3 regions of the Pseudomonas sp. TH39(2020) genome follow, and region 2 is predicted to be linked to each of the others. Evidence: predicted binding sites of a transcription regulator. Region 2 holds the regulator's gene; each other region holds the start of a gene.
What was found. The regulator sigma-54, encoded in region 2, starts transcription at its own class of promoters, with help from an activator protein. The targets are predictions, from matches to a motif close to ANTGGCATNNANNTTGCTNT.
Positions count from the first base shown of each region.

Region 1: the regulator sigma-54 is predicted to act here: its motif matches at 1,713-1,732, upstream of JFU47_RS26535 (CmpA/NrtA family ABC transporter substrate-binding protein).
Region 3: the regulator sigma-54 is predicted to act here: its motif matches at 1,391-1,410, upstream of JFU47_RS21780 (pilin).

Region 1 is NZ_JAEKFF010000007.1:1,332,865-1,336,140, reverse strand. It holds gene rmf (ribosome modulation factor) at 103-318, shown strand; gene JFU47_RS26540 (quinone-dependent dihydroorotate dehydrogenase) at 603-1,622, opposite strand; gene JFU47_RS26535 (CmpA/NrtA family ABC transporter substrate-binding protein) at 1,852-3,063, shown strand; gene JFU47_RS26530 (ANTAR domain-containing response regulator) at 3,079-3,276, shown strand, end outside.
Region 2 is NZ_JAEKFF010000006.1:1,107,241-1,110,516, forward strand. It holds gene lptB (LPS export ABC transporter ATP-binding protein) at 1-383, shown strand, start outside; gene JFU47_RS13100 (RNA polymerase factor sigma-54) at 568-2,061, shown strand; gene hpf (ribosome hibernation-promoting factor, HPF/YfiA family) at 2,136-2,444, shown strand; gene ptsN (PTS IIA-like nitrogen regulatory protein PtsN) at 2,457-2,921, shown strand; gene rapZ (RNase adapter RapZ) at 2,924-3,276, shown strand, end outside.
Region 3 is NZ_JAEKFF010000007.1:295,504-298,779, reverse strand. It holds gene JFU47_RS21790 (DUF2845 domain-containing protein) at 1-7, shown strand, start outside; gene JFU47_RS21785 (BON domain-containing protein) at 274-627, opposite strand; gene JFU47_RS21780 (pilin) at 934-1,344, opposite strand; gene pilB (type IV-A pilus assembly ATPase PilB) at 1,570-3,270, shown strand; gene JFU47_RS21770 (type II secretion system F family protein) at 3,273-3,276, shown strand, end outside.

The sequences.
Region 1 (3,276 bases), on a different contig from region 2:
GCTCGCGACGCCGGCAGCGAGCCCCAACGGCAGAAGTTTTTCTGCCAGACCTCGATTGAGGTCGACGCGATAAATACAGTCAACAAGTGAGGGCAACACCCTATGAGAAGACTTAAGCGTGATCCGTTGGAAAGAGCATTTTTGCGCGGATATCAATATGGCGTTGGTGGCAAATCCCGTGAGCTTTGCCCATTTACTCTACCGTCGGTACGCCAAGCCTGGATTAATGGCTGGCGAGAAGGACGCGGCGACAACTGGGACGGTATGACCGGCACTGCGGGAATCCATAGACTCAACGAACTTCACGCCGTCGGCTAACACAGGGCACACACTCCGACACGACAATCTGATTACGTAACGACTTACCACGCACGCCCCATCCGGGCGGCGGGCTTCGGCCCAGGGGCTCCTTCGAGGAGCCCTTTTTTATGCCTGCTCCCCACACATTCCCCTGTAGCAGCTGCCGAGCCTGCGAGGCTGCGTTCGGCTGCGAAGCAGTCGTAAACCCTGCATGCAAGGTGTGCCTGCAAGACCGCGGTGTTTGATTTCACGACGGCTGCGCCGCCGAACGCAGCCTCGCAGGCTCGGCAGCTGCTACACGGTCAGCGCAAGGCTGCTATTGCGTCGACGGATTCACGAATCAGTGCCGGGCCTTTATAGATGAAGCCGGAATAGAGCTGCACCAGGCTGGCACCCGCAGCGATTTTCTCAGCCGCGTGCTTGCCTTCGGTGATGCCGCCCACGGCGATGATCGGCAAGCGACCGGCCAACTCGGCCGCCAGCACCTTCACGGTGTGGGTGCTCTTGTCACGAACCGGTGCGCCGGACAGACCGCCCGCCTCGTCACCATGCTCCATGCCTTCTACGCCGACGCGACTCAGGGTGGTGTTGGTGGCGATCACCGCGTCCATCCCGGTTTCGATCAGCGCTTGCGCGACCTGAGCGGTTTCTTCGTCGGTCATGTCCGGCGCAATCTTGATCGCCAGAGGTACATGTTTGCCGTGGCGCAGCGCCAGTTCTGCGCGGCGCGTGGCCAGGTCGGCCAACAATTGCTTCAGCGAATCGCCAAATTGCAGGCTGCGCAGGCCCGGGGTGTTCGGCGAGCTGACGTTGACTGTCACGTAGCTGGCGTGGGCGTAGACCTTGTCCAGGCAGATCAGGTAGTCGTCGACCGCCCGCTCAACCGGTGTATCGAAGTTTTTGCCGATATTGATGCCCAGCACGCCCCTGTACTTGGCCGCCGCCACTCGGGCCAGCAGGTGATCGACGCCGAGGTTGTTGAACCCCATGCGGTTGATGATCGCCTCGGCTTCCGGCAGACGGAAGATGCGTGGCTTCGGGTTGCCCGGCTGCGGACGCGGGGTGATGGTGCCGATTTCAACAAAACCAAAACCCAGTTGCGCAAAACCGTCGATGGCCGCGCCGTTCTTGTCCAGACCGGCCGCCAGACCCACCGGGTTCGGGAAGTCCAGGCCCATGACAGTCACCGGCATTTTCGCCGGTGCCTTGCACAGCAAGCCGTTGAGGCCCAAACGCCCGCCCGCGCCGATCAGGTCCAGGGACAGATCGTGGGAGGTTTCCGGGGAAAGTTTGAACAACAGCTGACGGGCCAGGGTGTACATGGGCGGGTTTGACTCTGGGCTACGAAAAGTGGCGGCGATTATAGCCGGGCATCGGGGTTGCAGGCGAGGCGCGCGACAAAATCAGCGAGCGATGGCATATGCCTTGCACCGTCACTCACATAAGCACTCATGCCAACGGCGGGATGAGTCGAAAGACAAAGGCGTCGTCACTTGGCCTTGCTCTGGCAAGCAGCCCGGTACGGCGCTTTTTTATGGAAGGTGTTTACAGATGATTGAAGTTCCAGCCAACCCTCTGGCGTGGGTCAACGGCAGCGATGCCCCGGAAAAGACCGAAATCAACCTCGGCTTCATGGCCCTGAGCGACTGCGCCTCGGTAGTGGTCGCGGCCACGCAGGGCTTCGCCCAACCTTACGGCCTGACCCTGAACCTCAAGCGCCAGTCGTCCTGGGCCAACCTGCGGGACAAACTGGTCAGTGGCGAACTCGACGCTGCCCACAGTCTGTACGGTTTGATCTACGCCGTGCATTTGGGCATCGGCGGTGTCGCGTCGACCGACATGGCGGTGCTCATGGGCCTGAATCAGAATGGCCAGAGCATCAACCTCTCCCATGGCTTGCAGGCGCTGGGCGTGACCAGTCCTGAAGCACTGGACCGGCACGTGCACCAAAGTCGCCCAAAACTCACCTTCGCCCAGACATTTCCTACGGGCACCCACGCCATGTGGCTGTATTACTGGCTCGCGAGTCAGGGTATTCATCCGTTGCAGGACGTCGACAGCGTGGTGGTGCCGCCGCCGCAAATGGTCGCGCACCTGCAAGCCGGGCGCATCGACGGCTTCTGCGTCGGCGAGCCATGGTCCGCCAGCGCGGTGCAGCAGAACCTGGGGTTCACGATGGCCACCACCCAGACCATCTGGCCCGATCACCCGGAAAAAGTTCTCGGCTGCACCCGCGCCTTTGTCGAGCAATACCCCAACACCGCAAGGGCGCTGGTGATGGCGATTCTGGAGGCCAGCCGCTTCATCGAAGAAAGCACCGAGAATCGCCGCAGCACCGCGAAGCTGTTGAGTGCCCCGCAATACCTCGACGCACCGCTGGACTGCATCGAACCGCGATTGCTCGGTGACTACGCCGATGGCCTGGGTAATCGCTGGCAAGACCCGCACGCACTGCGCTTCCACGGTGATGGCGAGGTCAATCTGCCGTATCTGTCCGATGGCATGTGGTTCATGACCCAGTTCCGCCGCTGGGGATTGTTGCGTGACGACCCGGACTACCTGGGCGTGGCCCGTCAGGTCCAGCAACTAGACTTGTATCGAGAGGCCGCCACCGCTGTCGGTGTAGCCGCGAGTGATCAGCAAATGCGCAGCAGCCAGTTGATCGACGGCAAGGTCTGGGATGGTCTGGACGCCGCCGGCTACGCCCGCAGTTTCAAGCTTCACGCCATGAGCGACAGCTCACCCCTTCTCGCCAGCCGCTGACAGGAGGCTACGAATATGTTGCGTATCCTGCTGATCAACGACACCGCGAAGAAAGTCGGTCGCCTGAAGGCGGCCTTGACCGAAGCCGGGTTCGAGGTGATTGACGAGTCGGGCCTGACCATCGACCTGCCCGCGCGCGTCGAAACGGTGCGTCCGGACGTGATTTTGATCGATACCGAGTCACCGAGCCGCGATGTAATGGAACAAGTAGTG
Region 2 (3,276 bases):
GCAAAGAGCTGGAAAGCCTGCTGCAGGAATTCCACATCAGCCACATCCGCGACAACCTCGGGATGAGCCTGTCCGGTGGCGAACGCCGCCGTGTGGAAATCGCCCGGGCACTGGCTACCAACCCGAAGTTCATCCTGCTCGACGAACCGTTCGCCGGCGTGGACCCGATTTCGGTGGGCGACATCAAGCAGATCATCTATCACCTCAAGGCCAAGGGCATTGGTGTGCTGATCACTGACCACAACGTCCGTGAAACCCTGGATATCTGCGAAACCGCCTACATCGTCAACGATGGCCAGCTGATCGCCGAAGGTGACTCTGCCACCATCCTGGCCAACGACCTGGTCAAGGAAGTGTATCTGGGCCATGAGTTCCGCCTGTAAGCACTGAGGTGTCTGGCTGGTTGCTCGGGCGCTTGTCTCGATAAAAAATCAACATTTTTTTATTGTTACAGCGCTCTAGGCAAACGCTGCAGTTTCGGGCATATAATTTGCTTATGTTTGGCGCTCCGGCGCCCTGTAGTGGATGGCGCATGTGCGCCGGCGAATAAGGTGTTAAGCCCCTGCCATGAAACCATCGCTAGTCTTGAGAATGGGCCAGCAGCTGACGATGACACCGCAGCTGCAACAGGCCATCCGCCTGCTCCAATTGTCGACCCTGGACCTGCAACAGGAAATCCAGGAGGCCCTGGAGTCCAATCCGATGCTCGAACGCCAGGAAGAAGGCGACGACTTCGATAACGCCGACCCCTTGGCCGACAAAGCCGAACAGCAACCTAACGCCGACATTCAGGAACCCTCCTACCAGGAAACCGCCCCGACGGTTGATAACCTCGAGGAAGGCGACTGGAACGAGCGCATCCCCAACGAACTGCCCGTCGATACCGCGTGGGAAGACGTCTACCAGACCAGCGCCAGCAGCCTGCCGAGCAACGATGACGACGAGTGGGACTTCACCACCCGGACATCGGCCGGCGAAAGCCTGCAAAGCCACCTGCTGTGGCAACTGAACCTGGCCCCTATGTCCGACACCGATCGCCTGATCGCCGTGACCCTGATCGACTGCATCAACAATCAGGGCTACCTGGACGAAACCCTCGAGGAGATTCTCGAAGCCTTCGACCCGGAACTGGACATCGAACTGGACGAAATCGAAGCCGTCCTGCACCGCATCCAGCAATTCGAACCCGCTGGCATCGGCGCCCGCAACCTGGGCGAATGCCTGCTGCTGCAATTGCGCCAGTTGCCCGCCAAGACGCCTTGGCTGGTCGAGGCCAAACGCCTGGTCACCGATTACATCGACCTGCTCGGCAGCCGCGATTACAGCCAGCTGATGCGTCGCATGAAGCTCAAGGAAGATGAACTGCGCCAAGTAATTGAACTGGTGCAGAGCCTCAACCCGCGCCCAGGCTCGCAAATCGAGTCCAGCGAAGCCGAATACGTCGTTCCCGACGTGATCGTACGCAAGGACAACGAGCGCTGGCTGGTGGAGCTGAACCAGGAATCCGTGCCACGACTGCGGGTCAACGCTCAATACGCCGGTTTCGTGCGCCGCGCCGACACCAGCGCCGATAACACCTTCATGCGCAATCAGTTGCAAGAGGCCCGCTGGTTCATCAAGAGCCTGCAAAGCCGCAACGAAACCCTGATGAAAGTAGCCACTCAGATCGTCGAGCATCAGCGCGGCTTTCTTGAATACGGCGACGAAGCCATGAAACCGCTGGTCCTGCATGACATCGCCGAAGCGGTGGGCATGCACGAGTCGACGATTTCACGGGTGACCACGCAGAAATTCATGCATACCCCACGGGGCATATATGAACTGAAATACTTTTTCTCCAGCCACGTCAGCACCTCTGAGGGCGGTGAATGCTCGTCCACGGCGATCCGCGCGATCATCAAAAAACTGGTTGCCGCGGAAAATCAGAAAAAGCCGTTGAGTGACAGCAAGATCGCTGGTTTACTGGAGGCACAAGGCATTCAGGTGGCTCGCCGCACCGTCGCCAAGTACCGCGAATCTCTAGGGATCGCGCCTTCGAGCGAACGCAAGCGGTTGATGTAGAGCCACGCCACAGCGTTCCAGTGGCAGGCATTTCTGCCTGCCGCTTTATGCACTGGCAACGAAGGAGAAGCTGTATGCAAGTCAACATCAGTGGACACCAACTGGAAGTGACCGAACCTCTTCGCACCTACATCGGCGAAAAACTCGAACGATTAGAGAGGCATTTCGACAAGATCACCAACGTGCAGGTCACGATGACGGTCGAAAAGCTCAAGCAGAAAATCGAAGCCACGCTGCATATTCCCGGCAATGAAGTGGTCGCAAACGCGGAGCATACCGATATGTACGCGGCGATCGACGCACTGACCGACAAGCTGGATAAACAACTCAAAAAGCATAAGGAAAAGACCCAAAGCCTCCTCCAGGGCGCGACCGGTCGTTAACACTCCCAACCCATGATCCGACTTGAAAGCATCCTGACCCCCGGCCGTTCCCTCGTGAACGTGCCGGGCGGCAGTAAAAAGAAAGCCCTCGAGCAAATTGCCAACCTTATCCACAAAGAAGTGCCGGATCTGGAGATGCAAGATGTCTTCGAGGCTCTGATTGCCCGTGAAAAACTCGGCTCAACCGGTTTTGGCAACGGCATCGCCATTCCCCACTGCCGCCTGAAGGGCTGCACCTCGCCCATCAGCGCCCTGATGCACCTTGATGCACCCATTGATTTCGACGCCATCGACGGCGCCCCGGTTGACCTGCTGTTCGTTTTGCTGGTCCCGGAAGCCGCTACCGATGCGCACCTGGAGTTACTGCGCCAGATCGCCAGCATGCTCGACCGCAAGGAAGTGCGCGAAAAACTGCGCAGCGCCCCGAGCAATGAAGCCTTGTATCAGGTTGTCCTGGACGAGCAAAACGGTCATTAACCATGCGCTTGATCATCGTCAGTGGCCGCTCCGGCTCAGGTAAAAGTACCGCACTCGATGTTCTCGAGGACAACGGCTACTACTGCATCGACAACCTGCCCGCCGGTCTGCTGCCGGAACTGGCCGAACGCGCGTTAATTCACACCGAGCTGGCGCAACCGCTGGTTGCCGTATCGATTGATGCGCGTAACTTGCCGAGTCACTTGTCGCGGTTTCCCGAACTGCTGGAAGAAGTGCGCAGCCGGCATATCCAGTGTGATGTGCTTTATCTGGACGCCGACGAAGAAACCTTGCTCAAACGTTTCTCGGAAACCCGCCGTCGTCACCCGCTGAGCAATACCAATCGCTCGCTGGC
Region 3 (3,276 bases), on a different contig from region 2:
CAACTGAGTCACCACAACCCAATGTGGGAGCGAGCCTGCTCGCGATGGCGGATTAACTTTCAACACATCTGTTGGCTGAAAGTCCGCTTTCGCGAGCAGGCTCGCTCCCACAGTTGTTTTAGGTCTCCCAAATAGAACAGGCCCCTGACACGAATGCCCGGGGCCTGTAATGGCCACATCCTTATGGCCTTCGCATGAACTCTCCAGAAGCGGCAGACGTATTGCTCGACCCGTCTGTCGCGCCTTCTCCCAGTCCAGGCGAGAAGTCTTGCCTTACTCGGCTTTCAGGCCGTCAGCTGAGACCGCCTGGACGCCTTTGATTTTCTTGGCGATAGCCACTGCGGTGGCTTTCTGAGCGTCAGTCACCGCAACGGTGGATGACAGGGACACTACGCCTTTGTTGGTTTCGACTTTAATGTCGGTGCCTGGAATGCCTTTTTCAGTCACCAGATCTGCTTTGACTTTGGTAGTGATCCAGGTATCGGAAGTGGATTCTTTAGCCTTAGTCATTTCACCCGCCGCCAGAGTCATCGGGGCTTGGGTGGTGGTGGTCTGTGCAAATGCAGCGTTGGCCATGGTCAGGGTCAGCGCGGTAGCAGTAGCGGCAGCGATAGCGAACTTCTTCATACGAGTAACTCCTGTTTTTCATAAAGTCTGCTGCGTGTCTTGTCAGCAGGGTTACTGGAGATATTGCGAACGCTGTGCCAACTTTGAGACAGACAATAAATCGTTATAAATCAATCAGTTATTAAAACTCCTGATTTTCGAAATCATGCAAATTGCATGAGTTTGAAATTTCCTACATGCAAGTTGCCGTTTTCAGCGTGGGCCTAAGGCCATGAAATGTCGGGGTTTTCCTTTTTTCCTTTGGACTAACAAAAAAATGCCCCGTTTTTTAAACGGGGCATATTTCAAGCGTGGTAGAACAGGCTTTTAATTGGCAACACAGCCGCCTGGGGCATAATCGGCAGCGACCTTGGTCGTACAAGACCAGCCGGTTGTCGGGTCGCGGGTCAGCGTAATGGTCTTGCTGAGAACTGGCGCTGGCGCATTAAGAATCGTGCAACCGATGGTGCCTTTGCCGTCAGAGGCTGTACCCGAAGCAGAGATCGTGCAATTGGTGGTCGTTGCAGTGCCGCCAACTTTGGTCAAATCCGGATTGACCCCCTGATTCAGCACATCTTCAAAATTCACTTTTAAAGCAGAAATCTCAGCAAGCCCGGCCGTAACCTTGGCCCGCGCCTGATACTTCGAATAAGCCGGCAACGCAAACGTCGCCAGAATCCCGATGATCGCCACCACGATCAGCAATTCAATCAGCGTAAAACCTTTTTGAGTATTCATAGACAAGCTCCATGCATGAGTCGAAATCTCATGATCTGAATTAGCCGCAGCACAGCCCGTGCCAATCCGTTAATCCCCTGTTAACGGGGCGCGAGAACAACGCGGCGCTTTTGCCAGCACCCAAGGTCCGCACTATCTGACACTTTTTGTCACCTGAACGCCGCTGGTTTGGTTCCTTCCCTTGACTAGGCTATAAGTCATGAACTGTCTGCGTCCGGTATCCCAATGAATGACATCGCCCTTAGCGGTCTGGCCAAGCAATTGGTCCTGGCCGAGCTGCTCACTGACAAAAGCGCGCAACAGGCGTATCAGCAAGCCCAACGCAACAAAATCTCCCTGGTCAGTTATCTGGTGCAGAACAAACTGGTGAAGAGTCGCCAGGTCGCCGAGATCGCTTCGGAACATTTCGGCATGGCCTTGCTCGACCTCAGCTGTCTGGACAAGGAAACCCAACCCAAGGGTCTGGTCAGCGAGAAGCTGATTCGCCAGCACCACGCCCTGCCCCTCTGGCGGCGCGGCAACAAGTTGTTTGTGGGCGTTTCCGACCCGAGCAATCAGCAAGCCATCAATGACATCCAGTTCAGCACCGGGCTGAATACCGAAGCCATTCTGGTGGAGGACGACAAGCTCACCGATGCCATCGAAAAATTCTTCGATAGCCATAGTACCGGCCTGGAAGACATGGCCGACGTTGACCTCGATGGTGTGGACATCGAGTCGATCGATGACAACAAGCAGGATTCCATTGGCGGACAAGACGCCGACGACGCGCCCGTGGTGCGCTTCGTCCACAAGATGTTGCTCGACGCGATCAAGAGCGGCTCTTCCGATCTGCACTTCGAGCCCTACGAAAAAACCTACCGAGTGCGGATGCGCACCGACGGCATGCTGCGTGAAGTCGCCAAGCCACCGATTCAACTGGCCAACCGCATCGCCTCGCGACTGAAAGTCATGGCCAGCCTCGACATCTCCGAGCGGCGCAAACCCCAGGACGGGCGGATCAAGATGCGCCTGTCCAAGAGCAAGTCCATCGACTTCCGGGTCAATACCCTGCCGACCCTATGGGGCGAGAAAGTGGTGATCCGGATCCTCGACCCGTCCAGCGCTCAAATGGGCATCGACGCCCTCGGCTATGAGCCCGACCAGAAAGAACTGTACATGGCCGCCCTCAAGCAGCCGCAGGGGATGATTCTGGTGACCGGGCCCACCGGGTCGGGCAAGACCGTGTCGCTCTACACCGGGCTGAACATTCTCAACACCGTGGACATCAACATCTCCACCGCCGAAGACCCGGTGGAGATCAACATGGAAGGCATCAACCAGGTCAACGTCAATCCCAAGCAGGGACTGGGCTTTGCCCAGGCGCTGCGCTCGTTCCTGCGACAGGATCCGGACGTGATCATGGTCGGCGAGATCCGCGACCTCGAAACCGCCGAAATCGCCATCAAGGCCGCCCAGACCGGTCACCTGGTGCTGTCGACCCTGCACACCAACAGCGCCGCTGAAACCCTGACACGCCTGCACAACATGGGCATCCAGGGGTTCAACATTGCCACCTCGGTCAGCCTGATCATCGCCCAGCGCCTGGCGCGCAAGCTGTGCAGCCATTGCAAGAAACCCATCGAGATTCCCCGGGAAGCGCTGATCAAGGAAGGCTTCCCCGAGGAACGCATCGGCTCATTCACGATCTATGAGCCAGTCGGTTGCGATCACTGCAACAACGGTTACAAAGGGCGAGTAGGGATTTATGAAGTGGTGAAGAACACCCCGGACCTGCAACGGCTGATCATGGCCGAAGGCAACTCACTGGAAATCGACATCCAGATGCGTAAAGACGGCTTCAACGACCTGCGCACGTCAGGCCTGCTCAAGGCCATGCAAGGCATCACCAGCCTTGAAGAAATCAACCGGGTCACCAAGGACTGAATATGG